DNA from 4 places in the Pseudochelatococcus lubricantis genome. Region 2 is predicted to be linked to each of the others. Evidence: riboswitches for the same ligand, from Rfam matches in the RefSeq annotation. Region 2 holds a riboswitch; each other region holds the start of a gene.

Region 1 (7,816 bases), on a different contig from region 2:
GCGTCGTCGCCTTGCCCACGTTCTCGTAGGACGTGAAATCCGTGTTGGTGTTGATGAGATTGTCGATATCGTTGTGGAAATACGTGGCGCCGATCAGCACGCGCTCTCCGGCAAGCGGTTGCTCGAAGCCGATATCGTAGCCGGTGCTTTCCTCCGGCCGCAGATCCGGATTGCCGTAGAAGTTGTAGAGCGGGCGCGAATCCATGAAGCGCTGGCTCAGGGTAGGGGCCTTGAACCCCGTGCCGACGCTCGCCTTCAAGCGCGTTTCCAGCACCGGCAGCGTGAAGGTGGGGGCGATGCGCCAGGTGGTGTGGGCACCGAAATCGTCGTTGTCGTCGTGGCGAATGTTGGCGGCGAAGGCAAGGCGGTCGAAAATCTTCCCCTGCCATTCGATGAATCCCGCGCTGTTGCCGGCAGACGCCGTAAGGCTGGCGTCGTCGAAGCGTTCGCGTTCGTGCTGGAGCCCAAGGATGAGCTTGTGATCGGGCGCGACGACGACATCCGCGCGCCAGTCGTAGATCGTCCGCTCGCCGAGATACTCCGTCACGCTGCCGGGGCCGAACGCGGTCGCGGGCTCCGTGCTCTCGCGGTCCTCGTTGGCGTAGCCGATGCCAAAGGTGTTGGTGATGCGCCCGTCCCACAGCGACCACACGCCCTCCGCACGGGTTACGAAGCGTTGGTTGCGCTGTTCGCTGCGGGCGGCGTTCGGAGCGCCGGGCCAACCTCCGTCGGTCGTGTTCTTCAGCAGCGCGTCGCTGTAGCGGCCGACGACGGACAGGCGAAAATTGTCGGTGACCGCGAAGCCGAGCCGCGTGGCGAAACTCCAGTTGTCATAAAAGTCGTCGTTGATGCGCTGGCCGGGTGGCACCAGTTCCGGCGGCGTCACCGGCGTCGCCTCCGTCCGCAGGTGAGCGGCGGAGAAGAAATAGTCGAACCGCTCGCCGCCGCCGGACAGGCTCGCGCTCTGGTTGAAGGTGCCTGCCGAACCGCCTTCGAGCATGAGCGCCGCCTTTGGCGGCCCCTTGCCGGCCTTCGTCGTGATGCTGATCACCCCCCCGAGTGCATCCGCGCCGTACAGGCCGCTCTGCGGGCCGCGCAGCACCTCGATGCGCGCGACGTCGGCTGTCGCCAGATGGCTGAAATCGAACACGCCATTCGGCGTCGACGGATCATTGACCGGCACGCCGTCGACCAGCACCTTCACGTGGTTGGCGTTGGTGCCGCGCAGGAAAACGGATGCCTGCCCACCGGGACCACCGGTCTGCACCATGTTCAGGCCGGGAACCGTGGCGAGCGCGTCCGCGAGCGTGCGCCGCTGGTCGCGGGCTATCTCCTGCTCCGTGATGACCGTCACCGCCGAGCCGACCTGCGCCACCGGCGTCGGTACGGCGGTCGCGGTCACCGTGATCTCGTCAAGCATCATTGCATCCGCCTGCCGGGCGTGCACCGGGTCGGCCTGCATGGCGAGCGCCGCCAGCGCCGGCGGAACGGAAAACAGAAAAGCGACGCGCAGCGCATGCGCCGTCGACAGGCGGAGGGGAGGGAACAAGACAGAACCTCTTCGGGCAACGCCGGCCCGGAGGCAGCGCACGTCAGGTGGCACGTCACCGCGACAAGACACACCCGCCCGCCCGAAGACGAGAACGGCAAGCCCGCACCGGCACACCCCGACCGATGGTCCGCTGTGACCACGTCCGACGGCAGGTCTCCTGGCTCGCGGTTGACGCCTGCACCGCCTTCCCGGACCGAAATCCAGTGGCCTCGTGGCGCAAGCCTGCCGCTCACAGTTGCGGGGGCAGCCGCAGTATCACGCATCGCGCTCACTGCGTTCCCTTTTCATCCTCGGAAGGAACCGTCACGATGAAGCTACACTTTGCACGCACCGCTGTCAAAAACCCGCCGCAATTGTCAACACCGGAACCTTTCTCCTGGCGGTGACAGGCATGATATCGTCATATATGACATATATCTGGAGAAAATGACATATGATTCGAAAAATAGATCGCATTCGCCATAGGAGCGACGCAACCGTCGCCTCGCTCGCATCGCGCTTCGCCGGCTTAACGTTAATCGTCGCGCCAGAGTTAATCCCGGTTTAACCGCCTGGGGACTACACTTGGCTCGAATCAAGCCAATTTGCGAGTTCTGCCCGAAACATGCGAACCATCCGAAGGACCTCGTCCCACGCTGAGGATATTTCCGATGCGTTGCGCCGCTTCATGGTGCAGCGTGCTGTCGAACTGGCCGGCCTTTTCCTGCTCGCGTTCATCGGTGCATCGGTTCTGGCGCTGATGACGTGGTCGGTTGAGGACCCGAGCCTGACCCACGCCACGGACGGGCGGGTCGCCAACATGCTGGGCATGCCGGGGGCCATCTTCGCCGATCTCATCATGCAGATATTCGGCCTCGGCTCCGTCGCGCTGCTGCTGCCGTGCGCGGTCTGGGCCATCCGGCTCGTGGGGCGGCGGCCGCTGCCGCGTCCGGCGCTGCGCATCGGCCTTTGGCTGGTGGGAACGGGCGCTGCCTCGGCGGTCGCGAGCGCGCTGCCGGAAACCGCCCGCTGGCCGCTGCCGTCCGGACTTGGCGGTGTGGTCGGCGATGCGCTGCTGTTCGGCGGCCACGGCCTGGCCGGCACGGGCGGCATCGGCGGCGTGATCGTCGGGCTCTTCTATGCCGCTACCGCCATTCTCGCGCTTTCTGCGGCCTCTGGCTTCGGCCTCGCGCAAGCCGCGCGCTCTCCGTCCCCCGAGTCTCCTTACGATATGCCGGCCGCGGATGACGACGGCCGCGACGAGCCGGGCTGGGGGATCGTCTCGCTGGGCGCCGTCATCCATGGCCTGATGACGCTGCGCACGGCACTCGCACGTCGCTTCCGCAAGCCCGACCCGCTGCGTGACGGGCGCGAGCCCGCCGAAGGGCTGGCAGCGCACCCGGCGCGGGAGCCCGTGTTCGGCGACGATTACGACTTTGCCGAGTCGTACGCCACGCACCAGCCGCAGGCTGTGCACCAGGCACCCGCGCAGAACTTTCCGCAAGGCTATCCACAGGCCGCGCCCGCATTTACCGGCGACGGGAGCATCGAGGCGGCAGGGGACATTCCGCCCGAAATCGCCGCCTTCGCACCCACGCGCGGGCGCCCGTCGCGCGTCCACATGCCGGCGGCGCCCGTTCCCGCCGCCGTTCTTCCGCAACCGCCGGAGCCGATTGCTGCGCCGCCGTCTTTCGACGCCCCTCTGGGCGCTCCCGAAGGCGCAGTTTCGGCCGACGGCACTCCGGCATGGCGCAAGCCGTTCCAGTTGCCGCCGAATGTGCGCTTCACCCGCAGCACGGACCGCGAGCTGGCCGCGCGCCAGCGCGTCGCGACGGACGGCATGATGGCTGGCGAGATGACGGCGGACAGCCTGGCGGCGGACAACGCGGCGCATGACTTCGCACCCGCCGACGAGGCGGCGTTCGCCGGCTATCCCGAGGATCGGCGCGAAGCCGATGCGTTCGCGCCCTTCGCAGGCGAGGCGGATGCCGGGGAAGAGCATGCCGACGACCGCTGGGCGGAGGATGCGCAAGCCAGCGTCGACCCGCATGACGACGATATCGCGGATATCGACGCGGCGGAGGAACACGACAGCGCATCACTGGACGCGGAATTCGCCGCCGGGCACGAAGCGCCGCCGGTGTTTCTGCGGCATACGGCGCGCCCATCCGCGCTGGCGCCCTCCAATGACGACGACCCGTATGCGCCGCCGCCGCCCGTCGTGGCACGACCGGCCCCGCGCCCGGCAGGCGAGGGGGCCGGCAGGCCCCTCCAGCCGCGCGTGAATGCCGCAGCCGTGGGAGCAACGGCCGGCGCAGCGATGGTCCGTACCGCCGCCGCGGCGCCTACGCACGCGCCGTCCGCCGGTGTGACGACACGGCGCGTGCCGCAGGCGGTCGCGCCCTCCGGCGAGTATCAGATGCCGCCGCTTTCCGTGCTCGCGATTCCAGCGGGGCCGAAGGACACGATCTCCGAGGATGCGCTGGAACAGAACGCCGCCCTGCTCGAAAGCACGCTGGAAGACTTCGGCGTGCGCGGCGACATCATCCACGTGCGCCCCGGCCCGGTGGTCACGCTCTATGAGCTGGAGCCCGCGCCCGGCACGAAGTCCTCGCGCGTCATCTCGCTCGCCGACGACATTGCCCGCTCCATGAGCGCGGTGTCCGCGCGCGTGGCGGTGGTCGCGGGCCGCAACGCCATCGGTATCGAGCTGCCGAACGCCCGGCGCGAAACCGTGTTCCTGCGCGAGCTGCTGGCCTCGGAGGAGTTCCAGCGGTCGAAATTCAAGCTAGCCCTTTGCCTCGGCAAGACCATCGGCGGCGAGCCGGTGATCGCCGATCTCGCGCGCATGCCGCACCTGCTGGTGGCGGGCACCACGGGTTCGGGCAAGTCGGTGGCCATCAACACCATGATCATGTCGCTGCTCTACAGGCTGCGGCCCGAGGAATGCCGGCTGATCATGGTCGACCCGAAGATGCTCGAACTGTCGGTCTACGACGGCATTCCACACCTGCTCACCCCCGTCGTCACCGATCCCAAGAAGGCGGTCGTGGCGCTGAAATGGGCGGTGCGCGAGATGGAGGAGCGCTACAAGAAGATGTCGAAGCTGTCGGTGCGCAACATCGACGGCTTCAATACCCGCGTGCGCGACGCCAAGGCGCGGGGCGAGGTCATCACCCGCACCGTGCAGGTCGGCTTCGACAAGGATACGGGCGAGGCCATCTACGAGGACGAGGTGATGGACCTCGATCCGCTGCCCTACATCGTCATCGTCGTCGACGAGATGGCCGACCTCATGATGGTGGCGGGCAAGGAGATCGAAGGCACGATCCAGCGTCTGGCGCAGATGGCGCGCGCGGCCGGCATCCATGTCATCCTCGCGACGCAGCGCCCGTCCGTCGACGTCATCACCGGCACCATCAAGGCCAACTTCCCGACCCGCATCTCCTTCCAGGTCACCTCCAAAATCGACAGCCGCACCATTCTCGGCGAGCAGGGGGCGGAGCAACTCCTCGGGCAAGGCGACATGCTCTACATGGCGGGCGGCGGGCGCGTGGTGCGCGTGCATGGCCCCTTCGTCTCCGACGACGAGGTGGAGAAGATTGTCGCCCATCTCAAGACGCAGGGCCGGCCGCAATATCTCGAAGCCGTCACGGCGGATGAGGAGGCGGTTGCAGAATCGGACGGCAGCGCCGTCTTCGACAACACCGCGAACGGCGCCGGCGGCGGCAACGACCTCTACGACCAGGCCATCGCCATCGTGCTGCGCGACAAGAAGGCCTCCACCTCGTATATCCAGCGCCGCCTGCAAATCGGCTACAACCGCGCGGCTTCGATCATGGAGCGCATGGAACTCGAAGGGATCGTCGGCCCCGCCAATCACGCCGGCAAGCGTGAAATCCTGCTCGGCGGCGAGGATCCCACCGAACAGGGTTGAAGGAAACTTGCAACCTGAAGGGGATCTGCAGCGTGAAGAGGGCTTGCAACTGAAGAGGGCTTGCAACTGAGGACGTGCTTTCGCCATATCAACAGTGTTAAAGACTTGCGCCGCACTGACGCGGCGGTTCCGGTGCAGATGGTGATATGACGAGACGGTTCCGATGGTATAGGCCCGCGATCATGGGTGCGGCGTTCCTCGCGGCGACGGCTCTGCCGGTGGCGGGATATGCGCAGGATCCGCTCAGCCGCTTCCTCGACGGCATGTTCAAGAAGGAAGAGCAGGCCCCCGCGGCCGCGCCGCAGGCGCCCGCTCCGGAACAGCCGCCCGCGCGCCCGGCCTCCGGTTCAGCTCCGCCCGGGCCGCCAGCGCGTCGCGCTTCCCCGGCTGCGGCTGTCCCGCTTGCGCCCGCTGCACCGGCGCCGGCGGCTTCGCCCGCCCCGGCGGTGCAGAGCGCGATGCCGCTGCCGCCGCGCCGCCCGTCCGGTCTCGGGGGCGCCGCCGCGCTGGCGCCTGCGACGCCGGTCCCGGCGGAAGCGCCGGCGTTGGCCGCGCCGCCTGCCGCCGTCGCGCAGCGTCCCGCTGCGGCGGCGATGCCGCGTACGCCTGCGGAGGCGGTTGCGCGCGTCAACGCCTATCTCAACGGCATCAGCACGCTGACCGGGCGCTTCCTGCAGACGGGGGCGGACGGGCGTCAGGTCGGCGGCACGCTTTACGTCCAGCGTCCCGGCCGGCTACGCTTCGCCTACGATCCGCCGAGCACGCTCGAAATCGTCGCGGACGGCCGCTCGGTCGCGGTGCGGGATTCGAAACTACGCACGAACGACGTCTATTCCATCGGCCAGACGCCGCTGAAATTCCTGCTGCGCGACAACGTCGATCTTGCGCGCGACGTAAAGGTAAAGAACGTCGATATCGACCCCGGCGGCGCGATCGATATCACGCTGGAGGACAGCGCCACGCTGGGCGGCACCTCGACCGTCACACTGCGTTACGACGCGCGGACGGACGTGCTGCGCCAGTGGCAGGTCGTCGATCCGCAGGGCTACGAGACGACCGTCGCCCTCTCCGGCGTACAGGTAACGCGCCGCTAGATAGAAAACCGATCATTGGGCCGGTTCTCTCTCCGCGCTTCCTTGTCTGGAGCGAATTCTGACGGGAAAGCGCCCTGGACTCAGCTCGCGGATAGCGGAAACGGAATATCGGGCGGCCCGCCTGTTCCGCGACGAGTTAAGCCACCCGCCCGCATTCCGCGCTTGTATCGGCGGGACATGAGGGGCAAGCTGACGGAGTTGCCGCCGCTCCCGATTCCGCTCCGATCCCCGCCGAAGAGTCCGCCGTGCCGTTTTCCATCACCACCTGGAACATCAATTCCGTTCGCCTGCGCATCGATCAGGTCACCCGCTTTCTCGCCGAGCATGAGCCGGATGTCCTGTGCCTTCAGGAAACGAAGTGCCCCAACGCCCAGTTTCCCTCGGCGGCGTTCCGGGCGCACGGCTACCAGCACATCGCGCTGAACGGGCAGAAGGGGTATCACGGCGTCGCCATCGTCTCGCGCGTTCCCTTCGCCGATGTCGAGGTGAAGCACTTTTGCGACAAGGACGATTCGCGCTACATATCGGTCGAGCTTGCGGGAACAGGCGCGCCTGGCGGCGCGAACGGGCGCGTCAAGGGCATGCGTATCCACAACTTCTATGTGCCTGCCGGCGGCGACATTCCGGACCCGGAGGTCAATCCGCGCTTCGCCCACAAGCTCGCCTTCCTCGACGAACTGATGCTGTGGAATGAGGACGTGCGCCCAGCCGGCAAGCCGAGCATCCTCGTTGGCGACCTCAACGTCGCGCCCTACGAGACGGATGTGTGGAATCACAAGGCGCTGCTCGGTGTGGTGAGCCATACGCCCGTGGAGACCGAACGGCTGGAAGCGTTCCGGCAGGCAAGCACCTACGTGGACGCTGTGCGCACCTTGCACCCGGAACCCGAGAAGGTCTTCACCTGGTGGAGTTATCGCTCGCCCGACTGGGCGGCCGCGAACAAGGGCCGGCGACTCGACCACGTCTGGCTGGCGCCGAGCCTCGCGCCGGCGCTGCAGGCCTCCGAGATATCGCGGGATGCGCGCGGCTGGGAGCGGCCGTCCGACCACGCACCCGTGACGGTGACGCTCGATATCTGAATGCGGCAGAAGACGCGACAATAATGACGTCAGCGCGTTTCCGGTAAGGAAGGATCAACCTGTATCGGCAAAGATAGGCGCCAGAGAGAACCGGAGCCGGAATGCCGGCTTGCGCCTGACGGGAGCGATATCAGCGATGAAACCTCGCAGCGGCATCATTCAGTTGAAGACATTC
Region 2 (7,816 bases):
CCTGTGGCCGCGCATCGCCCGTTTCATCGCGCCGGGCGACGTCGTCATCGCCGAAAGCGGCACGTCGAACATCGGCCTCACCCCGCAGGTCCTGCCGGCCGGCACGACCTACATCACCGCCAACATCTGGGGATCGATCGGCTACACGCTGCCGGCCGTGCTCGGGACGGCGCTGGCGGACGAAAAACGGCGCCACCTGCTGTTCATCGGCGACGGCTCGTTCCAGCTCACGGTCCAGGAACTCTCCACCATTCTGCGTCTGCGGCTGAAGCCGATCATCTTCCTGCTCAACAACCGGGGCTATACGATCGAACGCTTCATATTGGGCATGAAGGACGCCTATAACGACGTCGCGAACTGGCGCTACACCGAACTGCCCGGGGTTTTCGCACCGGAGGGCGATTTCTTCGTCGCGCAGGCCGGCACGGAGCAGGAGCTTGAGACGGTCCTGCAGCAGGCGGCCGCCAGCGGGAAACTGTCGTTCATCGAGCTGCATCTCGATCCGTTCGACGCGCCGGACACTCTGAAGAAGTTCGGTCCCGCCACGGCGGAGTTCGACTACGGCCCGCGCGGGCCGCAGCGGGCGTGACCCGGAGCGGCCCTGGCTGGCGCGGCCTTTAGAGCGCGTTCCGATCAGATGGAATCATCTGATCGATCAGAATTCGCTCAAAATAAGGAATCGAGAATCTGTCCTGTTTCAACGTAAACAGGACAGATTCTAGAACCCCTCACAAAACCTCGCGGAGTCGGCTGGTGAGGGGGCTTGTCCCGCCGCCTCCGTTTCGCTGCCGGGCAAGGTTTTGCCGGGATTGAGGATGCCCTTCGGGTCTAGCGCTGCCTTGATGGCACGCATCACGTCGAGCGCCACCGGATCCTTGTAGCGCGCCATCGGCGCCAGTTTCGACAGGCCCACGCCATGCTCGGCCGAGAAGGTGCCGTTCATCTCCAGCGCCAGATCGTCGATCTCGGTCCGCAGGGCGGCGACAAGCTCCTCCTGCTCCCGGGAGGGATAGCAGGTGTAATGGATATTGCCGTCGCCCAGATGCGCCACCGACAGGACCTCGCAATCCGGATCTATGGCACGCAGGCGCAGTTCGATCTCGCGCAGGTAGTGCGAAACCCGATCGAGGGGCACCGCGATATCGGTATCCACCACGGGACGCCTGCGGTAGGCGATCTCTGCCGCTGCCTCGCGCCGCGCCCACATCTCCCGGCGTTGCGTCTCGTTCCGGGCGATGACGGCATCGGTCACGTCTCCGGCCTCCAGCCAGCCGGCCAGAACCTCTTCCAGCGCCTCGCCCAGAACGCCGGTTTTCGTTGCGGCCAGCTCTATCAGCAAGTTCACCGGATGCGGCGCGTCGAACGGCTCGCGCGCGTCCGGACGCACGGCGAAATGCCCTTCGATGAAGGCGCGCGGCATGAACTCGAAGGCCACGACCGCCCCCGCCGACGCGCTCTGGATCGCGTTCAGGAGGTCGGGCGCGCGGTCCAGCGAAGGCATCGCGACCATGGCCGTAACATGGTCGACCGGGCAGGGGTAGAGCTTTACCACGGCAGCGGTGATGATGCCCAGTTGCCCTTCGGCGCCGATCATCAGATGGCGCAGGTCGAAGCCCGAGTTGTTCTTGTGCAGCGCCTGCATCAGATCCATGATGCGGCCGTCCGCCAGCACGACCTCGATCCCCAGGCACAGATCGCGCGTATTGCCGTAGCGCACGACATTCGCGCCGCCCGCGTTGGTGGAGAGAACCCCGCCTATCATGGCCGAGCCGCTGGCGCCGAAAGACAGCGGAAACATCAGCCCGTGCTCTTCGGCCGCCGCGTTCAGCGCGTCGATGACGACGCCGGCTTCGACCACCGCCACGCGGGCCCCGGCGCGAATCTCGCGGATGCGGTTCATGCGCTCCAAGGTGAGAACGATGGCGCCCTTGCCCATGGCGCCGCCGACGGTGCCCGTGTTTCCCGAAACCGGCACCACCGGCAGGTTGCGCGCGCTGGCAACCCGCAGCACCGCCGCCACCTCCTCACGGCTGCCCGGGCGCACCACGACAAGCGGCTCACCCTTGTACTTGCCGGTCCAGTCGGTGGACCAACGCGCCACATCCGCCCCGGTGAGAACCTGCTGCGCGCCGACGATGGCGGCAAGCTGTTCGATCAGATCAGTCATATACCCGCTCCCGGCTCCAGCCCCGGCGCAGTCCCGGCCGAATGGCTGGCTCATTCTTCTGCGGGGGAATAAAGATTTTTCTTCTTACCCGCAATCGATGTTTACCATACAGATGTTCACTAGAAATGGTAAGTTATTTATGGAAAAATTTTTATCAATACATAAAAATTATTTAAAAATATAAAATTTCTTAATATAATAAATTATGGGTGTATATTTCTATTATTGTCGTTGCAAACGCTGTGCGAGAGAAGGCAAGCGCCTGTAACAGCAACGGAGGGGGCGTGTCAGGGCGGTCGGCGATCGGCGCCCGCGCTTTCGGCCGGATCGCGCGAGCGGAGGGCCGTGATGACCGGCACCAGTACCGCAGCGACAATGCCCGCGGCGAAACCGTTGTTGTAGAGGTTCAGCCCGCCGTGAAGGACGCCCACCGTCAGCGCCGTCGACGAGTGAAGGAAACCCGCGACGATACCCCAGCGCCAGCCATACCGGCCGGCAATCGGCGCGAGCGTGGTGCCGAACAATGCCGCGAGCAGGATCGACGGGTCGTTCGCGTTCCACGGCTTGGCGATCGACGCCAGGAAAACGCCGGCCATGATCGGCCAGATGTTCAGGCAGTGCTTTCCGAAGGCGGAAAAGCCGACGATACAGAAAATCGCCGCGATGGTCGGGCCGTTCAGAGCGCCGCCGACGAGCACGATATACGCCGCGGACATCAGGCCGGTCATGCCCATATTGACGAACGTCGGCCCGATGCCGACGCGGGCGATGAAATCGGTCGGCGACTGGCCGGAAAGCCTGAGCAGGGCGCCGAGCTTCCCGAAGGATTGCCTGTCGATAAAGTATCCGAAGGCGATCATCGAGGCGAAGACGAGCGCGAGGAAAGCGCCCAGGATGCGGTTGTTGCCCGTTGTCCAGATCATGACTGGCTCGGGGACGAAGCCGTATGACTTGTACACTGCCACGACCACCGTGCCGATGACGCCCGCCACAAAGCCGACATTATAGAGCGAAAAGCCCATATGAGCATTGAAAAGCTGCGCTGCAACGGCCGGCAGGACGAAGCCCATCAGCAGGGAGGTTGCGATGCCGAGCGGAATACTTGCTGTCAGCGAAAGGGACGAGCTGAAAACGATCTCGGAAAAGACGGGGGCCAACGCCGCGCCGAAGAACGCGGTGTTGATATGCTTCGAGAAAGGTTCTTTCCTGAACCTCGCATAAAGATAAACTCCCGCGACGACGAGCCAGACGTTCAGCAGGTTCTTGCCGAAGAGCGCGAAGCCGAGCACCAGAAACAGGCAGGCGACGGACGCGCCGCCGATGTTCGCGTCACAAAGCCGGTAGACGAAACTCACGAGCAGCGTCAGCAGGCCCGCGTTGACGAACGCCGCCCCCATGCCGCCCACGCCGATATAATCGGTGATCAACGTATCCCGCGCCGTCACGATCCTGATGAGACCATCAAATATCTCGGCAGGCCCCGATACGGCAAAGCCGAACAGGATGAAGGCGAGCGCGTAGGCACGGACAATGGCGAGCATCTGGCCGTCCGAAAGCCGGAGCGCGGCATCGGTTTGCGACCCCGGCTCCATGTCGCCGCCTGTTTGCCTCGCATTCATGATCGGTTGCCCCTGGAATGCTGTCACGATCCCCTCCACGCCGGCCTGACGTCCGATCTACTGCGATGCGGTCAGGCTCCCGCCATGCGCCGCAGCCTGCCGGGTGTATTTCTGGCGCAACTGCTCCCGCTTCTCCCTTGCCATGCCGCTTATCAGAAAAACGTCGAAGAGCGTCCACAACAACCCGATGATGCAAATATTCAGGACGATCTGCAGGATCGCGCTTTTTGGGCGGCCGAGGTAAAACCTGTGCGCGGATAGCAAGCCGAGGAAGAACCACAGCAGGTAGGCGACGATGAGGTTCGGCCCCTCGTTTTGAACTTGCATTTCAACGACGAGGCGGTCTTGCGGGCTGAGTGACATGAGATATTCCTGAACCATATGGAATCGTCCGCACAATAGCATGGCGGGCGCTCCCCGAGGGACCTTCTACCCGAGAAACGTCGCCGGACGAGCGTTAAAACGCTGTTGAATGCAGCGGCTTTCCCCGGCATCGTGGCGCGTGCTTTTCAAACGTCGGTCAGCCTCTCGACCATTTCTACGTTTCGCTGAAACGTAGCAATGGTCTATCGCTTCGCTTCAGAGAAGCGCGAGCGGTAACGCCCGCAGCGTCCATCGGCGGCCGTCGTGCCGCAGGTCGGTGACCGACAACGGCCCGGCGTCGAGCCGCCAGAAGCAGGCGGCCGGCGCGCCGAGTGCATGCAGCGCCGCCGCGCGGGCCACTGCCGGATGGGTGACGGCGATGACACTCCCCCCCGTGCAGGCCGCATCCAGCCACGCGCCGACACGGCGGATCAGGGCCGAGACCGATTCGCCGCCGTGGGGGGCGTCGTCCGGATCGCCGAGCCAGGCGGCCACCGCCGCCGGTGTCTCGGCCGCGATCCCGGCGATGCTGCGGCCGCGCCAGAGCCCGAAGTCGCAGTCGTCGAGCCCGGCAATCGCCTCGGCGTCGAGCCCGAGCGCGGCCGCGGTCTGCCTGGTGCGCCGCTCCTGGCCGGACAGCGCACGATCGGCGCGCGGCAGGCGCCCGGCGAGTGTTGCTGCAAGGGTTTCCGCTGCCGTTTCCAGCTCCTCGTCCATGGGGAAACGGCCAGCGCGTGTCGCGGCTGTGGCGGCGTGGCAGAGCAGGGTGAGGCGTGTGGTCATGGTCCGGCATTCCGAGGCAGGCGCACCGCCCGGTTTCATATACATCAGGCGGGCGCGGGTTTCGTTGACTTGAGCATGAGGGAAGGTCATTATCCGGTATCGCTGGGAACGGGAAGTCGGTGGAAATCCGGCATGGTCGCGCCACTGTGACCGGCCGCGCGTATTGCGCGACCGGAAGTCAGACCCCGTTCCGGCATGATCTGAACCCGATCGGGACGCGCCATCCCAGAGGAGCTACGATGACCGATTTTACACATTTTCCGTCCGCCAAACCGGCGGTGATTCCCGTCAGCGAAATTCTGCCCTGGGCGGTCTTTGCCGGCCTGCTGTCGCTGCTGGCCATCTATTTCATCGGCGCGGAGCAGGGCGCGGTGGCGCTGTTCCAGGGCGAGTTCATCCACGAGTTTGTGCATGACGGCCGACACCTCCTCGGCTTTCCCTGCCACTGACGCCCGGAGTCGACATCATGGTCAGAACCCTGCTGGTGCGGGGCATGCTCGTCGGTCTTCTGGCGGGTGTGCTTGGTTTCGTTTTCGCGTATCTCGTCGGCGAGCCGCCGGTGGACGCGGCCATCGCCATTGAGGAGAGCGCGGCCGCCGCCGCCGGCGGAGCGTCCGGCGACGAGCCGGAGGTCGTCAGCCGGCTGGTGCAAAGCACACTCGGCCTGTTGACGGCGCTTGCGGTGTTCGGCGCCGCGCTCGGCGGCATTTTCGGGCTGGCCTTCGCCTATGCGCAGGGCAGGCTCGGACGGATCGGTCCGCGCGGCACGGCGGCCTTCCTCGCCGTTGCCGGCTTCATCTCCCTCGTGCTGGTTCCCCAGATCAAATATCCGGCAAACCCGCCGGCCGTGGGCAGCCCGGACACCATCGACATCCGCACCGGGCTCTACTTCACACTCATCCTGCTGTCGGTCGTCGCCGCTCTCGCTGCTCTCGCCATCGGCCGCCGCCTCGTGGCGCAGTACGGCACGTGGAACGCCGCGCTCATCGGCGGCGGCGTTTATGTGGTGGCCATGGCCCTGGCGATGTTCGTCATGCCGACCATCAACGAGGTGCCGGCCGAATTCGCGCCCGCCGTGCTGTGGGATTTCCGCGTCGCCACCATCGGCCTGCAGGTGGTGCTGTGGACGACGCTGGGTGTCGCCTTTGGCCTTCTGTCCAGCCGGCAGACGTCCGCAGCGAGCCGCAGCGGATGAAAGCCGGCGCCGCTGCAAACCGCATGGCGGCGCGGCGGCTCCGGCCGTGTCGCCGTCTGGCTGTGGCGCTTCTGGCTGCGTGGCTTCCGCTCCTCGCTGCCGCCCCGCCCGCGCTGGCGCACCGCAGGACCGCCGGGCCGACCGATGGAATCGCCATCGCTGGCATTTCCCATGGCGAGATGGCCATCCTCGATGCCCATCGTCGCGCTATCGTCGCCCGGGCGGCACGCAAGCCGCTGGCCGACGAGACGTTCTGGCGCGTGCTGAACTACGCCCGGATCCAGCATGCGTTCTGCCTGTGGGGGCTGGCGCCGGGCAGCGTCGCCGACGAGGAGAGCCCGTTCAACGAATGCTCGCACGCCTATCTCGCCGCGGCCAAGGATCTTCTGGTCCGCATGCGGGCCATGCCCGACATGGATGCCGCGACTCGCGCCCTGGGCGAGCGGGTCGATCGAGACCTGCTGCTTGCCGGCGCCCTTGAGGTATGCTCCTACAGCGCCGATACCTTCAACACTGCGGATGTGATCCGCCCGCGGTGGGCGCAGATGACCGTGCACCCGCCGACACTGATGGCGTTCGGCGGGCTCGCGGCCGCAGGTGTGGGGATGACAGCGGCGATGACATGGCGCCGGCGGTTTCGCTGGCGTAGCCTAGAGGGTTGAGGCTCTGCCAGCGCCATGCATCCGCGCACATCCTGTCGATGTCGCGCTCGGCCTTCCAGCCCAGCAGGCGGTTGGCGAAAGCGGGATCGGCGTAGCATTCAGCGACGTCCCCTTGCCGCCGCGCCACGAAGCGAAGCGGAATGTGCCTGTTGCTCGCGCGCTCGAAAGCATGCACGACTTCCAGCACGCTGAGGCCATACCCCGTGCCCAGATTCGCGGCGATGAAACGGCCCGTCGTCGCGAGATGCTCCAGCGCGGCAACATGCCCTTCTGCCAGATCCATGACGTGGATATAGTCGCGCACGCCGGTGCCGTCCCGGGTCGGATAGTCGGTGCCGAATACGTTCAGCTCATTCCGGTTTCCAACGGCCACCTGCGCGATGTAGGGGAGCAGATTGCCGGGCACACCACGAGGATCCTCGCCGATCAGGCCGCTTTCGTGGGCGCCTATCGGGTTGAAGTACCGTAGCAGGGCGATCCGCCAGCCCGGTTCGGCATGTGCGAGATCGGTGAGAATGTCCTCCGCGGCGACCTTCGTTCGCCCATAGGGGTTCGCGGGCCTGCGCGGAAAGTCTTCGCGTATCGGCACGGTCGCGGCTTCGCCGTAAACCGTCGCGGAGGATGAAAACACCAGCGTGCGCACGTTGGCGCGGCGCATCGCGGCGAGCAGGGCGAGGGTGCCGGCCACGTTCACGTCATAATACTGCAGGGGCTGCGCTACGGAGTCGCCCACGGCCTTCAAGGCGGCAAGGTGGATGACCGCGGCGAATGTGTTGTGTGCGAAGGCCGTGTCCAGCTGCCTCGCGTCGCGGATGTCGGCATGGATGAACAGGGGCCGCAGACCGGCTAGCCGTTCCAGCCGCTCGATCACGGCGCTGCTGGAATTGGTCAGGTTGTCGTAGATGACGGGCCTCAACCCCGCCCGCACCAGTGCTTCGCAGATGTGAGCGCCGATGAAGCCGGCACCGCCTGTCACAAGAATGTTCGACATCGTTGACATGCCATATTTCTCCATAAGCACTCCGGA
Region 3 (7,816 bases), 210 kb from region 2:
CGCGCGTCGGCGAAGTGGGGCACGAGCCCGAACGCCCGCCAGCCGGTGCGCGCCGCGATCAGGTCCATGCCAGCCGCGAACAACGCCGGATCGCCGCGAAACCGATTGACGATGAAGCCCCGGATCAGCGCGGCATCCGCCGGATCGAGCACCGCCCGCGTGCCGACGAGGCTTGCGATGACGCCACCCCGGTCGATATCGCCGATCAACACCACCGGCGTTTCCGTGGCCGCAGCGAAGCCCATGTTGGCGATGTCGTTCGCGCGCAGGTTGACCTCGGAAGCACTGCCCGCCCCCTCCACCAGCACTATGTCCGCCTCGCCCGCCAGCCGCCGGAAGCTGTCGAGCACATAAGGCAGCAACGTCGCCTTGAGCCCCTGATAGCGCCGCGCGTCGGCGCTGGCGAACACCTGCCCCTGCACGATGACCTGTGAGCCGGTCTCGCTCTGCGGCTTCAGCAACACCGGATTCATGTGGACGCCCGGCGGCACGCGGGCGGCGCGCGCCTGCAGCGCCTGCGCGCGGCCGATCTCGCCGCCGTCGGCCGTCACCGCCGCATTGTTCGACATGTTCTGCGGCTTGAATGGCCTCACGCTCAGTCCGCGATTGGCAAGCGCCCGCGCCAGCCCGGCAACGATGAGCGATTTGCCCACGTCCGACCCCGTGCCCTGAAACATCAACGCGCGGGCCTGCCTCGCCATCCGTCAGAACTCGATTCCCGGCTGCGCCTTCACACCGGCGGCGAAATGGTGCTTGACGGCGCCCATCTCCGTCACCAGATCGGCAGCCGCTATCAGCTCGGGCTTGGCGTTGCGTCCCGTCACGACGACATGCAGATCGTTCCGCCGGTTCCGCAGCGTGTCGACCACCTCGGCGAGGTCCAGATAATCGTAGCGAAGCGCGATGTTCAGTTCATCCAGAACGACAAGGCTGAGCGCGGGATCGCCGATGAGTTCGCGCGCCTTGTCCCACGCCCGGCGCGCGGCGGTGATGTCGCGCTCCAGGTCCTGCGTTTCCCAGGTGAAGCCCTCGCCCATCGTATGCCAGACGACGCGCTCGCCGAACGCGGAGAACGCCTCGCGCTCGCCCGTCTGCCACACGCCCTTGATGAACTGCACCACGCCGACCCGCCTGCCGTGTCCCAGCATGCGCAGCGCCAGCCCGAAGGCCGCTGTCGACTTGCCCTTGCCGGGCCCGGTGTTGACGATCAGCAGCCCCTTTTCCACCGTCTTTGCGGCGACTTCCGCATCCTGCACCGCCTTGCGGTTCTGCATCCGTGCCTTGTGGCGCTGCGCCCGTTCCTCGCTGATATCCGTCATTCCCACCTCGTCCGATCCGTCATGCCGCCACTCATTTCACCTGCATCGCGAGCCCAGCAACCATGAACACCACGCGATCCGCCCGCGTCGCGACCATCTGGTTAAGCCGTCCGGCGGCATCGCGGAAGCGGCGTGCCAGGGCGTTGTCCGGCACGATGCCGAGGCCTACCTCGTTGGAGACCACGACCCACGGCCCGCGCGGGCGGCCGAGCGCCTCCGCTAGCCGCTGGCTTGCCGTCTCCACATCCGGTCCGTCCGGCGACAGCATGACGTTGGTCAGCCACAAAGTCAGGCAGTCCACCAGCACCGGCATGCCTTCCGGCGTGGCGGCCAGTGCACCGGCGACGTCGAGCGGCGCCTCCCGGGTGTTCCAGCCCGCCGGCCGCCTGGCCGCATGGGCGGCGATACGCGCATGCATCTCCTCGTCGTAGGCCTGCGCGGTCGCGATATAGCGCCACGGCGCGGGCTGCTCCATGATCAGCCGCTCCGCGTGGCTGCTCTTGCCGGAGCGCGCGCCACCCAGCACGAATGTAAGAGACGAACGGTGCGCCAAGAAACTACCCGATCCTTAGAGAAACTGCCCGATCCGCAAAGAAACTGCCCCAGCCCGAAACCAGCCGCCGGAGCCTGAAACAGAGGGGCGCGCCCGGGCCGATTCTCCGCGAGCATAGGGCCGAACCCGCTTGCAACCAACGCAAATTTGCGCCGTTGACAGGCTCCGCTCCCCGGCCCTAGATGACGTATGACGGTCTTTCCCCGCATGAGCAATGCCGGGGAAAGCTAAGAGGGAATGCGGTGCGCAAACGTTCGTCCGCCGGACTTTCGTTTGTTATGCCGCAGCTGTTCCCGCAACTGTAGCCGGATAGCTCTTCCGCGTTGAGCGCTCTCCGATCGGAAAGCGCTCAAAGCACACAATCGCGGAGCCTGTTACGATTTCGCAAAATCGGAGCACGCTCCCACGCCACTGAGTACTCGGGAAGGCGGTGGACGAGCGAGAATCCGGGAGCCAGGAGACCTGCCGTCACCCGATTCACTCTGACCGTCCGGCGGGAGAACCGGACAGGGAGCGCATTTCGATGGCTGATTCCGCCCTTTCCGCCGCTCGCGGCCGCGTGCCTTGCACCATCATCACCGGCTTCCTCGGTGCGGGCAAGACGACCCTCATCCGCAACCTGCTCGAACAGACCGGCGGCAGCCGCCTCGCCATCGTCGTCAACGAATTCGGCGATGTGGGCATCGACGGCGAAATCCTGCGCAGCTGCGGCGTCGAGAACTGCCCGCAGGACAACATCGTCGAACTCGCCAACGGCTGCATCTGCTGCACCGTCGCCGACGACTTCGCCCCCGCTCTCGACCGCATTCTGGCGCTGGAGCCGAAGGTCGATCATATCCTGATCGAGACCTCCGGCCTGGCGCTGCCCAAGCCGCTGGTGCAGGCGTTCCAGTGGCCGGCGATTCGCGGGCGCGTCACGGTCGACGGCGTCATCGCCGTCGTCGACGGCCCCGCTCTCGCCGAAGGCCGTGTCGCCGCCGATCCCGCCGCGCTGGAGACGCAGCGTGCCGCCGATGCCTCCATCGACCACGACGATCCCGTCGAGGAAGTGTTCGAGGATCAGATCGCCTGCGCCGATCTTGTCATCGTTTCCAAGACCGACCTGCTCGGTGAGGCGGATCGCGCCCGTGTCGAGGAAACCCTGCGCCCGCACCTGCCGCCGGCGGTCAGGATCGTGGCCGGCGTAAACGGCAAGGTCGATGCCGCCGTGGCGCTGGGACTGGGGCTCGGCGTCGAGGACGACATCGAAAACCGCCGCACGCATCACGACGACGAGGCGGACCACGAGCACGACGAGTTCGACAGCTTCGTTGTCGAACTGCCCGCCGTCGCCCGGCCGGAAGATCTGGCGCGGCGCATCAGTGCCGCTGTCGAGGCCGAGAACATCCTGCGCCTCAAGGGCTTCGCCCACGTCGAGGGCAAGCCGCTGCGCCTGCTTGTGCAGGCGGCGGGTCCGCGTGTCGACCACTATTTCGACCGCCCGTGGAGCGCGGACGAAACGCCGCGCACGCGCCTCGTCGTCATCGGCCTCAAGGGCATCGACCGCGCGGCGATCGAGCGAATCCTCGCCGCATGAGCGCCCCGCGCCAGTGATCCGCGAAAGCACGGACCATGCATCTGCTCGCCACCACCACCGCCTCGCTGGATGACCTGATCGAGCCTGTCGATCTCGGCCAATCCCCGGCGCCGCTGGCGGCGCTGTCCTTCACGGACAGCGATCTCGCCGGCCTCGCCGCGGCCTGGCGGGAAGACCGGCGGCGGGCGGAAGACGCCATCCCGGACCTGCGGCTCGCGCATCTGCGCGACCTGCGCCATCCGATGTCCGTCGATCTGTGGATAGACCGCGTCGCGCGCCACGCGCGCGTCATCGTGGCGCGCGTGCTCGGGGGTTACGACTGGTGGCGCTATGGCTGCGACCGGCTGGCCGCCGTCGCCCGCCGCGACGCCATCGCCCTCGCGCTGCTGCCCGGCGAATGCCGCGCCGACGACGAGCGGCTCGCCGCGCTGTCAACCATCGGGACGGAAGAACGCGCCGCGCTGCTGGACTGTTTCCGCGAGGGCGGGCCGGACAACCTGCGCGCGGCCGTGCATCGCATGGCGGCGCTTGCCGGCGCGGCGGTGGTGCCGGAAGCGGCACGGCCTGTCGCGAAGGCGGGCTTCTACCTGCCAGGCGAAGGCATCGTGCCCCTCGCCCGGTTCCGTGAGACGCCGGATGCCGCGGCCTGCGTGCCGATCGTCTTCTACCGCTCGCTGCTGCTCGCTGCCGACGTCGCTCCCGTCGACGCCCTGTTCCATGCCCTGCGCGCGCAAGGCATCGCCGCCGTCCCGCTGTTCGTGCGCAGCCTTCGCGATCCGGAGGCGGTCGCCGCCATCGAGGCGGCGGCGGACAGTCTGCATCCGTCCGCCCTCGTCACCACCACCGCCTTCGCCCTCGGCGATCACGGCGGCGGCCAGCCGCTGTTCGATCGTCTCGGCGTGCCGGTGTTCCAGGCCATCGTCGCCACCACCGGCCGCGAAGCCTGGCGAGACGGTCAGCGCGGCCTCGCACCCGCCGACCTCGCCATGCACGTCGTGCTGCCGGAACTCGACGGGCGCATCATGGCCGGCGCGATCTCCTTCAAGGATGTCGTCGGCGCCGACGACGCCCTCGCCTTCACCGCCCGCGTCAACCGGCCCGAGCCCGCACTCGTCGAACAGACGGCACGCCGCATCGCCGCCCATATCCGCCTGCAGGGCACGCCGCGCCGGGAGCGGCGCATCCTCATCCTCCTGCCGGATTATCCCAACGCACCCGGCCGCGCGGGCTACGCCGTGGGGCTGGACGTGCCGGCCAGCGTGCTCGCCATCCTCCACGACCTGCGCGAGGCCGGCTATGCGGTGGACGACATCCCGCCCACACCGCGCGACCTGATGCGGCGGCTGGAGACGGCCCGCGAGGCCTGGCCGCCGGGGATGTACAGCGCCTTTCTGGACAGGCAGACACCAGAAATTCGCGAGGCGATGGCGCGGGAGTGGGGCCCGCCCGACGGCGACGCGCCGGACGGCGCCTTCGCCTTCCGCCATGCGCATTTCGGCGCGGCGACGGTGGCCTTCGCGCCCGATCGGGGCCGCGAGGCGGACCGACGGGCGGATTATCACGACCCGGTCCGCGCCCCCCGCCACGCGCTGCTGGCCTTCGGCGGATGGCTGCAGGAGGCGCTCGGCTGCCATGCGATCATCCATGTCGGCGCGCACGGCACGCTCGAATGGCTGCCCGGCAAGACGGTGGCGCTCGGCCCTTCCTGCTTTCCGGCGGCGGTCACGGGGGGCATCCCCGTGCTGTATCCCTTCATCGTCAGCAATCCGGGCGAGGCCGCGCAGGCGAAGCGGCGCATCGGCGCGGTTACGCTCGGCCACCTTACCCCGCCTTTGTCCATGGCCGGGTTGAGCGAGGAATATCAGGCACTTGAGCGTCTCGTCGACGAATACGCCCAGGCCGAGGGCCTCGACCGCCGCCGCCGGGAGCGACTCGCGCAGCTCATCGTCGACAGCGCGAAAAAATCCGGCCTTGCCGTGGAAGCCGGCGTCGCGGAAGGTGACGACGAGGCCTCAGCCTTGCGGCGCATCGATGCATGGCTTTGCGATATCAAGGATTTCTCCATCAAGGACGGCCTGCACATTTACGGCCGCGCGCCGACGGGCGAAGCCGATCCGCAGCGGCTGCGCAGCGCGGATAACGAACGGGCGGCGCTGCTCGCCGCGCTCGACGGGCGCCATGTTCCCCCGGGTCCGTCCGGGGCGCCGTCACGCGGGCGCGCCGATGTGCTGCCCACCGGGCGCAATCTCTTCACCAGCGATCCGCGCACGCTGCCAACCCCGACCGCGCAGGCGCTGGGCGAACGGGCGGCGGATGAAATCGTGCGTATCTATTTGCAGGATAACGGCGAATGGCCGCGCACGCTGGTCATGGACCTGTGGGGCAGCGCCAGCCTGCGCACCGGCGGCGAGGAAATCGCCCAAGGCCTCGCGCTGATGGGCTGCCGCCCGCAATGGGACGCCGCGACCGGCCGCGTCACCGGCATCGAGGTGCTGCCGCCCGCCCGCCTGGGCCGCCCACGGGTCGACGTCACATGGCGCATCTCCGGCCTGTTCCGCGACATGTTCGCGGCCCAGATCGCGCTTCTCGACGCCGCCACGCGCGCCGTGGCACTGCGGGCGGACGAGGGCCGCGACAACCCCCTCGCGGCGGAAGCGCGGCGAAGCGATGGCGTACCTGGCCGGATTTTCGGTTCAGTGCCAGGAAGTTACGGAGCCGGTCCGGAAGAACGGCTGGCCAGCGGGGACTGGCGCGACCGAACCGAGCTGGGGCAGGTCTACCTCGATGCGGCATCCCATGTTTTCGGCGGCGCGGAAGGAGAGGGCAAGCCCGCCCCGGGCGCCTTCGCCGAGCGGGTGGCGGCCGCGCAGATGCTGGTGCACGCGGCTGATGATGCCGGCCGCGACATTCTGGAAGGCTCGGCCGATGTGGCCTTCATCGGCGGTTTTTCCGCCGCCGTAGCGGCGCTCGGCAGCAAGGCCGATCTCGTGGTGCTCGACACGCGCGACCCCGCCCGCCCCCGCGCCCGCTCGCTGCTGGAGGCGGTGACGCTCACCGTGCGCGCCCGCGCCGTCAACCCGCGCTTCATCGCCGGCCAGATGCGCCACGGCCCGCGCGGCGCGGCCGAACTGCTGGAAACGGTGGACCGGCTGGCGGGTTTCGCGGAAACTACGAACCTCATTCCGGACGGCCTGATCGAAGCACTTTACGACGCCTATCTCGCCGATGAGACGGTGCGCGGCTTCCTGCTGCGGGAAAATCCGGTGGCCGCGCAAGTCATGGCGCAGCGCTTCCGCGCGTTGATTCAGCGCGGCCTCTGGCATCCGCGCCGCAACAGCGTGGGCGAGAGCCTGAGCCGCCTCACGGAAGAGGCACAGCCGCGGGAGCTTCCGGCATGAATGCGGCCGTGCTCTCCGGCTCCCCCGAACCGTGGCGGCGGCGTGGCGCCTGCCCCTCGCTCGCGCGCCCCATGCAGACGGGCGACGGCCTGCTGGCGCGCCTCAATCCGGCCGGCGGGGAATTGTCGGCGGCGCAGCTTGCGGGCATCGCGCAAGCCGCCCTCGCGCACGGCAATGGCCTCGTCGAGATCACAGCGCGCGCCAGCCTGCAGGTCCGCGGCCTGACGGACGCCGGCGCAGCGGCATTCGCCGGGGCCATCGCCGCGCTCGGCCTGCCAATGCGGAACGGCACGCCGGTGGAAACCGGGCCGCTCGCCGGTCTCGACGCCTCGGCCCTCGTCGATCCCCGGCCGCTTGCACGCGAGTTGCAGGACCGCGCGGCGGCGGTGCGTCTGGCGGAACAGCTGGGGCCGAAAGTCTCCGTCTCCATTGATGACGGCGGCGTGCTGCCGCCCGGCGCAACCGGCGCGGATATCGGTCTGGAGGCCCGCGCGACTGAAAGCGGCCACCCCTGTTGGCGCATGCGGACGCGGGGCCGGCAGATCGAGGGTCTGGAGCCGGGGCGCGTCACAACGCTCACGCTGTCGCTTCTGCAAGCCATCGCCGCGAAAGGGCGAACGGCCCGCGCCCGCGATCTGGCCGACAGCGATCTTGCAGCCATCGCCGGCGACTTCGTCAGCGACGGCGCGTGTGAGGAGCGTCCGTCGCCGCCCCCCGTCGGTGTCTTTCCGCTGGCCGGCGGCCTGTCCGCGCACGGCGTCGCCCTGCCGTTCGGCCAGACCCGCGCCGAAAATCTGCTGGCCGTTGCGCAGGCGGCGGATGCCGCTATCCCGATGCGTCTGGCGCCCGGAGGCGTGCTCGCCATCGGCCTGCCGGACATCGAGGCCGTCCGGTGGCTGGAAGCCGCCGGGAGGCACGGTCTCGTCGTCGGGCCTCACGATCCGCGCCTCTTCATCCATGCCTGCGCCGG
Region 4 (7,816 bases), on a different contig from region 2:
CATGCCCCGCGGCTTCCTCGGCCTCAATGCCGGGCTGTGCGAGCAGTACATGCACTTCATCGCCAACCGCCGCTGCGCCCAGCTCGGCCTCGCGCCGGTGTTCGCCCCGGCCGAAAATCCGTTCCCGTGGATGTCGGAGGCGATGGACCTCAAGAAGGAGAAGAACTTCTTCGAGACCCGCGTCATCGAATATCAGAACGGCGGCGCGCTGAGCTGGGATTGATCCGGTTTGCGGATAACCTCCCTTCCCTTTGGCGACCCGCTGGCAACGTTCCAGCCCTTCGCCGACGATCCCGTGGCCGCGCTGCTCGACAGCGCGGCCGTTGGTGATGTGCGCAGCCGCTTTTCCTATCTCGCCGTCGAGCCGTTCTCGGTCATCACTGCCGATGAGCGTGGCGTGCAGGTCGACGGCGCGCAGGTCGACGGCGATCCGTTCGCCGTGCTGCAACAGGCGCTCTCCCGTCTGCGCGGCGGCTTCGAAGCTCACCCGGCCGTGCCTTTCCGCGGCGGCGCGGTTGGCTATCTCGCCTATGAAATGGGCCGGCACGCCGATCGCTTTCCGCCCCTGCCCGCCGATCCCTTTTCCGTGCCGGAGATGGTCATCGGGCTCTATGACTGCGTCATCGCGTTCGATCACAGCGCGCGCAGGGCCTTCCTCATCAGTACCGGCCAGCCGGAAACCGACCCTACCCGGCGGGAGGCACGGGCACGGGCGCGCGAGGCGCATGTCCTGCAGCGGCTCACCCAGGGCGCGGCACTCCCGCCCCTCGACTGGTCGGTGCGTGGCGCATGGCGGGAGGAGCAATCGCGCGCCGACGCCGAACGGGCGGTCGCCCGGGTCGTCGACTACATCCACGCCGGCGACATCTTTCAGGCGAACCTCACCCAGCGCCGGCTTGCTTCCCGGCCGGCGGGCCTCGACGATTTCATGCTCTACCGGCGGCTGCGGTCCATCAGCCCCGCGCCCTTCGCCGCCTTCCTCCGCTGCGGCCCGGAAACGAGCGTTCTTTCCGCCTCACCGGAGCGTTTTCTGGCGCTCGACCGCGAGGGCCATGTCGAAACCCGGCCTATCAAGGGCACCATGCGGCGGGATCCCGATCCCATCCGGGACGCCGAACTCGCGGCGGCGCTCCGGACAAGCGTCAAGGACCGGGCCGAAAACCTGATGATCGTGGATCTCATGCGCAACGATCTCGGCCGCATCTGCGAGCTGGGCAGCGTTGCCGCGCCCGCGCTGATGGAGCTGGAAACCTTTGCCTCCGTGCATCACCTCGTTTCCGCCGTCACCGGGCGGCTGCATGCGGGGCGCGATGCGGTGGACCTGCTGCGCGTATGTTTTCCCGGCGGTTCGATCACGGGGGCACCAAAAATCCGGGCCATGGAGATCATCGCGGAGCTGGAGCGGCGGCAGCGCGGCGTCTGCTTCGGCTCCGTCGTCCATATCGGCTTCGATGGCGCCATGGACAGCAGCATCGCCATCCGCACGCTTGTGCGCCACCGGGACACACTGATCGCACAGGCGGGCGGCGGCATTGTCGCCGATTCGCTTCCCGCAGGCGAGTATGAGGAAGCATTGCTGAAGATGCGCCCGCTGCTGCAGGCACTGACCGGGGAGATATCGTGATCGGCTGGCTGAACGGATCGTTGCTCGACGGCACCCGGCACGCGCTCTCCGTCACGGACAGGGGCTTTCTGCTCGGCGATGGCCTCTATGAGACGATCCGCGTCACGAACGGCGAAGCCGCTCACCTCGAACGCCATCTGGCGCGCTTGGCGCACGGCGCGGCGGTGATCGGCCTGCCGCTGCCCGCTGTCGATGTCGCGGCCGCCGTCGCCGCCGTCATCGCGGCCAACGCACTGCAGGCGGGCTCGCTGCGCCTCACCTTCACGCGCGGCTCCGGCCCGCGCGGGCTTCTGCCACCCGATGCGCCCGATCCCACGTTGCTGATAACGGCCTTCCCGGCATCGCCACAGGCTGCTACCGCACACGTCATTGTCGCCAGCCGCACCCGCCGCAACGAGCATTCGCCGGTCGCCGGCATCAAGAGCACCAACTGCCTCGACAACATCATCGCCCGCCTCGAAGCGCGCGATTGCGGCGCGGACGACGCCCTGCTGCTGAATACTGCGGGACGGATCGCGGAAGCGAGTGCCGCGAATGTGTTCGCGCTGATCGGCGGCGTTTGGCTCACGCCGCCGGTGGCGGAAGGCGCGCTGCCCGGCATCACGCGCGCGCGCATTCTGGAAACCGGGGGGCGTGAGGCCTCCCTGACCGTCGACGATCTGCTGAACGCGGACGAGATCGTGCTGACCAGCAGCCTCGGCATCCGCGCCGTGAAGGCGTTGGCGGGCAAGGATCTGCCCGCCAGCGGCCCCGGTGCATCGAGACTCGCCAGGGCGCTGTTCGGCTGATCAGCCCGCCGCTTCTTCGCGCAGGATGCGCGCGGCCGCGACGAGGTTGACGAGCGCCGGGCGCACCTCCTCCCACTTGCGAGTCTTCAGGCCGCAATCCGGGTTGACCCAGATCTGGTCGGCGGCAAGACGCTGGCAGGCCTTCTCCAGCAGTTCCACCATCTCCGCGACGGACGGCACGCGCGGCGAGTGGATGTCATAGACGCCCGGCCCGATTTCGTTGGGATAGCGGTAGGTTATAAAGGCGTCGAGCAGTTCCATCTTCGAGCGCGAGGTCTCGATGGAGATCACGTCGGCATCCATGGCCCCGATGGCGTCGATGATGTCGTTGAACTCCGAGTAGCACATGTGCGTATGGATCTGCGTTTCGTCCCGCACGCCGGACGACGTGAGCCGGAAGCTCTCCACCGCCCAGTCGAGGTAATGCTTCCAGTCCGCCTTGCGCAACGGCAGTCCCTCGCGAATCGCCGGCTCGTCGATCTGGATAACGCGGATTCCGGCGGCCTCCAGGTCCGCCACCTCGTCGCGCAGCGCCAGCGCGATCTGGCGGCAGACGTCGGCACGCAGGATGTCGTCGCGCACGAAGGACCATTGCAGCATGGTGACAGGGCCGGTCAGCATGCCCTTCACAGGCTTGTCGGTCAGCGACTGGGCGTAGGCGATCCACTCCACCGACATCGGCTGTGGGCGCGAGACATCGCCGAAAATGACGGGCGGACGCACGCAGCGCGAGCCGTAGCTCTGCACCCAGCCATTGCGGGTGAAGGCGTAGCCGTCGAGCAGCTCGCCGAAATACTGCACCATGTCGTTGCGCTCGAACTCGCCGTGCACGAGCACGTCGAGGCCGATCTCGTCCTGCCAGCGGACGGTGGCCGCCGTTTCCTTGCGCAGGAAGGCGTCATAGCCCGCGCCGTCCAGTTCGCCGCGCGTGTGGGCGGCGCGCGCCTTGCGCACCTCGCTCGTCTGCGGGAAGGAGCCGATGGTGGTCGTGGGGAAGCGCGGCAGATTGAGCGCCTCCCGCTGCGCCTCGCGCCTTTCGCTGAACGGGTGGGCGCGGCGTGTGTCCTCCGGCTTCACCGCTGCGAGGCGGGTGGCGACCGCCGGGTTGTGGATGCGCGCCGACGCGGCGCGCGTCCGCGCGGCAGCGGCGGAGGCGGCAAGCTCATCCTTCACGGCATCGCGCCCCTGCGCCAGCGCACGGCCCAGGATCGACAACTCGTCGAGCTTCTGGGCGGCGAAAGCCAGCCAGCCCTTCAGTTCCGCGTCGAGGCCGGTTTCAAGCGTGAGGTCGTACGGCACGTGCAGCAGCGAGCAGGAGGCCGAAACGATGAGATGATCGGTGCCCCGCCTTGCCGCGACGGGCTCGATGCGGTCGAGGATCGCCGGCAGGTTGGCGCGCCAGACGTTACGGCCATCGATCACGCCGAGCGACAGCACCAGCCCCGCCGGCGCCTCCGCCAGCAAGGCATCGAGCTGCCCGGGCGCCCGGGCGAGATCGAGATGCAGGCCGGCGACCGGCAGCGACAGCGCCGTCGCGCGGTTGTCCCCAAGCGCGCCGAAATAGCTGGTGAGCTGGATCTTCAGGCCCGACACGGCGCGGGCGAACATGCCATAGGCGGAGGCGATGGCGGCGCGGGTCGCGTCGTCGAGATCGAGCGAGAGCACTGGCTCGTCGATCTGCACCCAGTCGGCGCCGTGGGCGGCGAGGCGGCGCAGGATTTCCGTGTAGACGGGCAGCAGGCCAGGCAAAAGCGAAAGCGTATCAAAGGCTTCATCGCGGCTCTTGCCGAGCTTCAGGAAGGTGACCGGGCCGATCAGCACCGGGCGCGTGCGGTATCCGAGTGCCGCTGCCTCGCGAAACTCGTCGATGATCTTGGTAGAGGCGAGCGCGAACTCCTGGCCGCGCGAAAACTCCGGGACGAGATAGTGGTAGTTGGTGTCGAACCATTTCGTCATTTCCAGAGCCGGCAAGCCGGATGTCGAACCATGCGCATGGCCGTGAACGGCGCAGGCTTCGACGTCGCCCTCGGTGCCGCGGGCGAGCGCGAAGTAGGTTTCCAGCGACACCGGACCGCCCTTCCAGCCATAGGCGGCGGGAATGGCGCCGACGGCGACGGCGGTGTCAAGAACCTGGTCGTAAAGGGAAAAATCGTTCGACGGAATGTGCGCGATGCCGGCCGCGTGCTGGCGCGCCCAGTTGGCGACGCGCAGGCCGGCGGCGGTTTCGAGCAGGGCTTCCTGCCCGATCTTGCCGGACCAGAAGGCTTCGAGCGCCGTCTTCAGCTCGCGGCGGGGGCCTATGCGCGGCACGCCGAGGGTGGCGGTGGGCACAGAAGGCGGATTGGGAGACGAAGACGTATGAGACAAAGACATCGGCTATAACCCCTTGAAATGGGGGGCAAAAGGCCGAGCGGACGCACGCGGACGCCGCCCCGGGTCCACTCCGGGGACGCGCCACGACAGGCGACCACCGGGGACCCCGCCCGAGGACGTTCATGCATCGTGGCAGGTCTCCTGGCTCGCGGGTCAGCGCACCCGTCCGGCCTTCCCGATGGATGTGGCAAGAATGCCACCATCAGTGACACGAATTGGACGGGCGCTCGCCGCCGACAGTTGCGGGGTGCAGCTCCGGAATCGGATCGCGGCCGCTCCCGCGGCCACGCCCTGCACCGGATTCCCTCTTGGCTTCGCCGCCGCCGACGGCAGGGCGAAGAACCACGACCGTCGCACTATGACAGATCGGGATCGGCGGTCAAGCATATATATAAAGATATGTTTATATCATTGTTTTACTTCTGGCTGCTGAAGCGCTCGACGATACGTTTCCGGAGCCCGTCGCGCACGGAACGGTAGGCATCGAGGCGCTGGTCGCGCGATCCCTGCACGGCGGTGGGATCGAAGGTCGGCCAATACTCCACCGCGGCGGCCATGGTTCGGGTCAGTTCCATCGCCCGGTGATGCGCCTCGGGGGAAAGGGTGACGATGAGATCGAAGCCGGTATCCTCCAGCTCCTCCAGCGACTGGGGGCGGTGGCCGGCAAGGTCGATGCCGATCTCGTCCATGACAGCGACAGTGAAGGGGTCGATCTCGTCCGGCCGCACGCCGGCCGAGGCGACGTAAAGCGAGCGCCCGAAATAGTGGCGGGCGATGCCCTCCGCCATGGGCGAACGCACCGCGTTCAGGGCGCACATGAACAGCACGGACTGGATGCGACGCCCCGCCGTTCCGTCGGCCATGTCAGCCCTTCCAGTGCAAGGCGAACAGCAGCGTGAACAGCCGGCGTGCCGTGTCGAAATCGACGTCGAGCTTGCCCGCCAGCCGTTCGCGCAGCAGCTCCGACGCCTCGTCGTGCATGCCGCGCCGCCCCATGTCGATGGCCTCGATCTGCGACGGCGTGGCCGTGCGAATGGCGGCGTAATAGCTTTCGCAGATAAGCTCGTAGTCCTTGATCACGCGCCGGAACGGCGTCAGCGACAGGAAATGCGAAACGACATGCGCGCCTTCCGCCTCGCGTATCTCCAGCGCCAGCTTGCGGTCGACCAGCGCGATGCGGAGCGCATACGGACCACCCTCGTGGCCGGCGACGGTAAAATGGTTTTCTTCAAGAATATCCCAGATGGCGACGGCGCGCTCGTGCTCCTGATCGGGATTGCCCCGCCCGAGCGAGGCCTCGTCCAGCGTCACGGACACGAGACGGCAGCGCTTGTCATCACCGGCGCTTGTCACGACTTGACCTTTCGGTTTGTGAGTGCCCCATCCCGCCCCGCATCATTTCGTGTTGTCAAAGATTGAGGCGGATGCTGACGGAACGCGCATGCGCCTGCAGGCCCTCCGTCTCGCCCAGTGCGATCGCCGCCGGCCCGACGGCCCGCAGGGCATCCGCCGTGCAATGCAGGATGGAGGTGCGCTTGAGGAAATCGAGCACACCAAGCCCCGACGCGAAGCGGGCGGAACGGGCCGTGGGCAGCACGTGGTTGGGGCCGCCCACATAGTCGCCGACGGCCTCCGGCGTATACTGCCCGAGGAAGATTGCACCCGCGTTGCGTACTGCCCCGGCCAGCGCCTCGGCGTCGTCCGCGACGATTTCGAGATGCTCCGGCGCGATGCGGTCGACGAGGCCGATAGCCTCGCCGAGCGACGGCACCAGAACGATCGCGCCGTAATCCTCCCAGCTCTGGCGGGCGATCTTTTCGCGCGGCAGCGTCACGAGATGGCCCTCGACGGCGGCAGCGACCGCGTCCGCCAGTGCCGCGCTGTCGGTGATGAGGATGGACTGCGCGGCCGTGTCGTGCTCCGCCTGCGCCAGCAGGTCCGCCGCCACCCATTCGGGATTGGCGTTCCTGTCCGCGAGAATCAGCACCTCGGACGGGCCGGCGATCATGTCGATGCCGACGAGGCCGAACACGCGCCGCTTCGCCGCCGCGACAAAGGCATTGCCGGGCCCAACGATCTTGGCGACGGGCGCGATCGTCTGCGTGCCGTGCGCCAGCGCCGCCACAGCCTGCGCGCCGCCGACACGATAGATCTCGTCGACGCCCGCGATGCGCGCCGCCGCCAGCACCAACGGGTTGACGGCGCCGCCCGGCATCGGCACCGCCATGACGATGCGCGGCACGCCGGCCACCTGCGCCGGCACGGCGTTCATCAGCACGGACGAAGGGTAGCTCGCGGTGCCGCCCGGCACATAGAGCCCGACCGATTCGATGGCCGTCCAGCGCCAGCCCGCCGTCACGCCCGCCTCGTCGGTGAAGCGCTCGTCCGCCGGTTTCTGACGCCGGTGATATGTTTCTATCCGCGCACGCGCCACTTCCAGCGCCGCCAGTGCCTCGCGCGGGGAATCGGCGAGCGCGGCGTCGATCTCGTCCTCGCTGACGCGCAGGCGCGCCGGATCGAGCGCAAGCCCGTCGAAACGGGCCGTATAGTCGATCACGGCCCGGTCGCCGCGCGCCGCCACATCGGCGATGATATCGCGGACAACGGCGTCGACATCCTCGGCAACCTCGCGCTTGGCCGCGAGAAGCGCCCGGAAGGCGACTTCGAACCCCTCGTCGCGCGCGTCAAGTCTTACCGGCATCCGATCCTCCGTCATGCTCGCGGCCGCTGCCCTCGCCTTCCGTGTGGGCGGGACGGCCAGCCACCTCCCACATCGGGCCAAGGTCCTTCATTTGCGCCTCTATGCATTCGACATCAAGCCGAATGGCGGCGCCACCGGAGAATTCGAGGACGACGGCACCGGACGGCTTTTCGCCTTCGATGAAGTGGATGGCCAGCAGGTTGAACAGCGAATCGGGCGCGGTGTGTTCCAGGTTGCGGTGACGCACGGCGCGCACTTGGTCGAAGTGCAGCGCCGCCAGGCGGCGGCGCGGCGGCGCGTCTTCGGGCCGCTCCCAGTCGAAACGCTGCA

Evidence for each region. A riboswitch is a leader RNA that binds a small molecule or an ion and turns the genes downstream of it on or off. The one in region 2 is predicted to bind cobalamin.
Region 1: another riboswitch for cobalamin. It lies ahead of ACFFJ7_RS09050 (TonB-dependent receptor plug domain-containing protein); the one in region 2 lies ahead of ACFFJ7_RS11065 (CbtB domain-containing protein).
Region 3: another riboswitch for cobalamin. It lies ahead of cobW (cobalamin biosynthesis protein CobW); the one in region 2 lies ahead of ACFFJ7_RS11065 (CbtB domain-containing protein).
Region 4: another riboswitch for cobalamin. It lies ahead of metE (5-methyltetrahydropteroyltriglutamate--homocysteine S-methyltransferase); the one in region 2 lies ahead of ACFFJ7_RS11065 (CbtB domain-containing protein).

What each region holds. Positions count from the first base shown of each region.
Region 1 covers NZ_JBHLXC010000002.1:1,366,782-1,374,597, reverse strand. The annotation lists gene ACFFJ7_RS09050 (TonB-dependent receptor plug domain-containing protein) at 1-1,549, opposite strand, end outside; cobalamin riboswitch at 1,683-1,871, opposite strand; gene ACFFJ7_RS09045 (DNA translocase FtsK) at 2,220-5,468, shown strand; gene ACFFJ7_RS09040 (outer-membrane lipoprotein carrier protein LolA) at 5,615-6,562, shown strand; gene ACFFJ7_RS09035 (exodeoxyribonuclease III) at 6,808-7,641, shown strand; gene ACFFJ7_RS09030 (flagellar export protein FliJ) at 7,778-7,816, shown strand, end outside.
Region 2 covers NZ_JBHLXC010000006.1:39,383-47,198, forward strand. The annotation lists gene ACFFJ7_RS11040 (alpha-keto acid decarboxylase family protein) at 1-589, shown strand, start outside; gene ACFFJ7_RS11045 (FAD-binding oxidoreductase) at 719-2,167, opposite strand; gene ACFFJ7_RS11050 (DUF1576 domain-containing protein) at 2,455-3,786, opposite strand; gene ACFFJ7_RS11055 (TM2 domain-containing protein) at 3,844-4,149, opposite strand; gene ACFFJ7_RS11060 (histidine phosphatase family protein) at 4,366-4,932, opposite strand; cobalamin riboswitch at 4,996-5,140, shown strand; gene ACFFJ7_RS11065 (CbtB domain-containing protein) at 5,172-5,381, shown strand; gene ACFFJ7_RS11070 (CbtA family protein) at 5,399-6,127, shown strand; gene galE (UDP-glucose 4-epimerase GalE) at 6,635-7,780, opposite strand.
Region 3 covers NZ_JBHLXC010000006.1:245,652-253,467, reverse strand. The annotation lists gene ACFFJ7_RS11995 (cobyric acid synthase) at 1-677, opposite strand, end outside; gene cobO (cob(I)yrinic acid a,c-diamide adenosyltransferase) at 705-1,319, opposite strand; gene cobU (bifunctional adenosylcobinamide kinase/adenosylcobinamide-phosphate guanylyltransferase) at 1,351-1,872, opposite strand; cobalamin riboswitch at 2,049-2,356, shown strand; gene cobW (cobalamin biosynthesis protein CobW) at 2,396-3,448, shown strand; gene cobN (cobaltochelatase subunit CobN) at 3,484-6,846, shown strand; gene cobG (precorrin-3B synthase) at 6,843-7,816, shown strand, end outside.
Region 4 covers NZ_JBHLXC010000024.1:102,202-110,017, forward strand. The annotation lists gene ACFFJ7_RS19665 (ribonucleotide-diphosphate reductase subunit beta) at 1-223, shown strand, start outside; gene ACFFJ7_RS19670 (anthranilate synthase component I family protein) at 230-1,624, shown strand; gene ACFFJ7_RS19675 (aminotransferase class IV) at 1,621-2,412, shown strand; gene metE (5-methyltetrahydropteroyltriglutamate--homocysteine S-methyltransferase) at 2,413-4,785, opposite strand; cobalamin riboswitch at 4,900-5,147, opposite strand; gene ACFFJ7_RS19685 (arsenate reductase ArsC) at 5,202-5,648, opposite strand; gene ACFFJ7_RS19690 (UPF0262 family protein) at 5,650-6,138, opposite strand; gene hisD (histidinol dehydrogenase) at 6,194-7,486, opposite strand; gene ACFFJ7_RS19700 (DUF2948 family protein) at 7,470-7,816, opposite strand, start outside.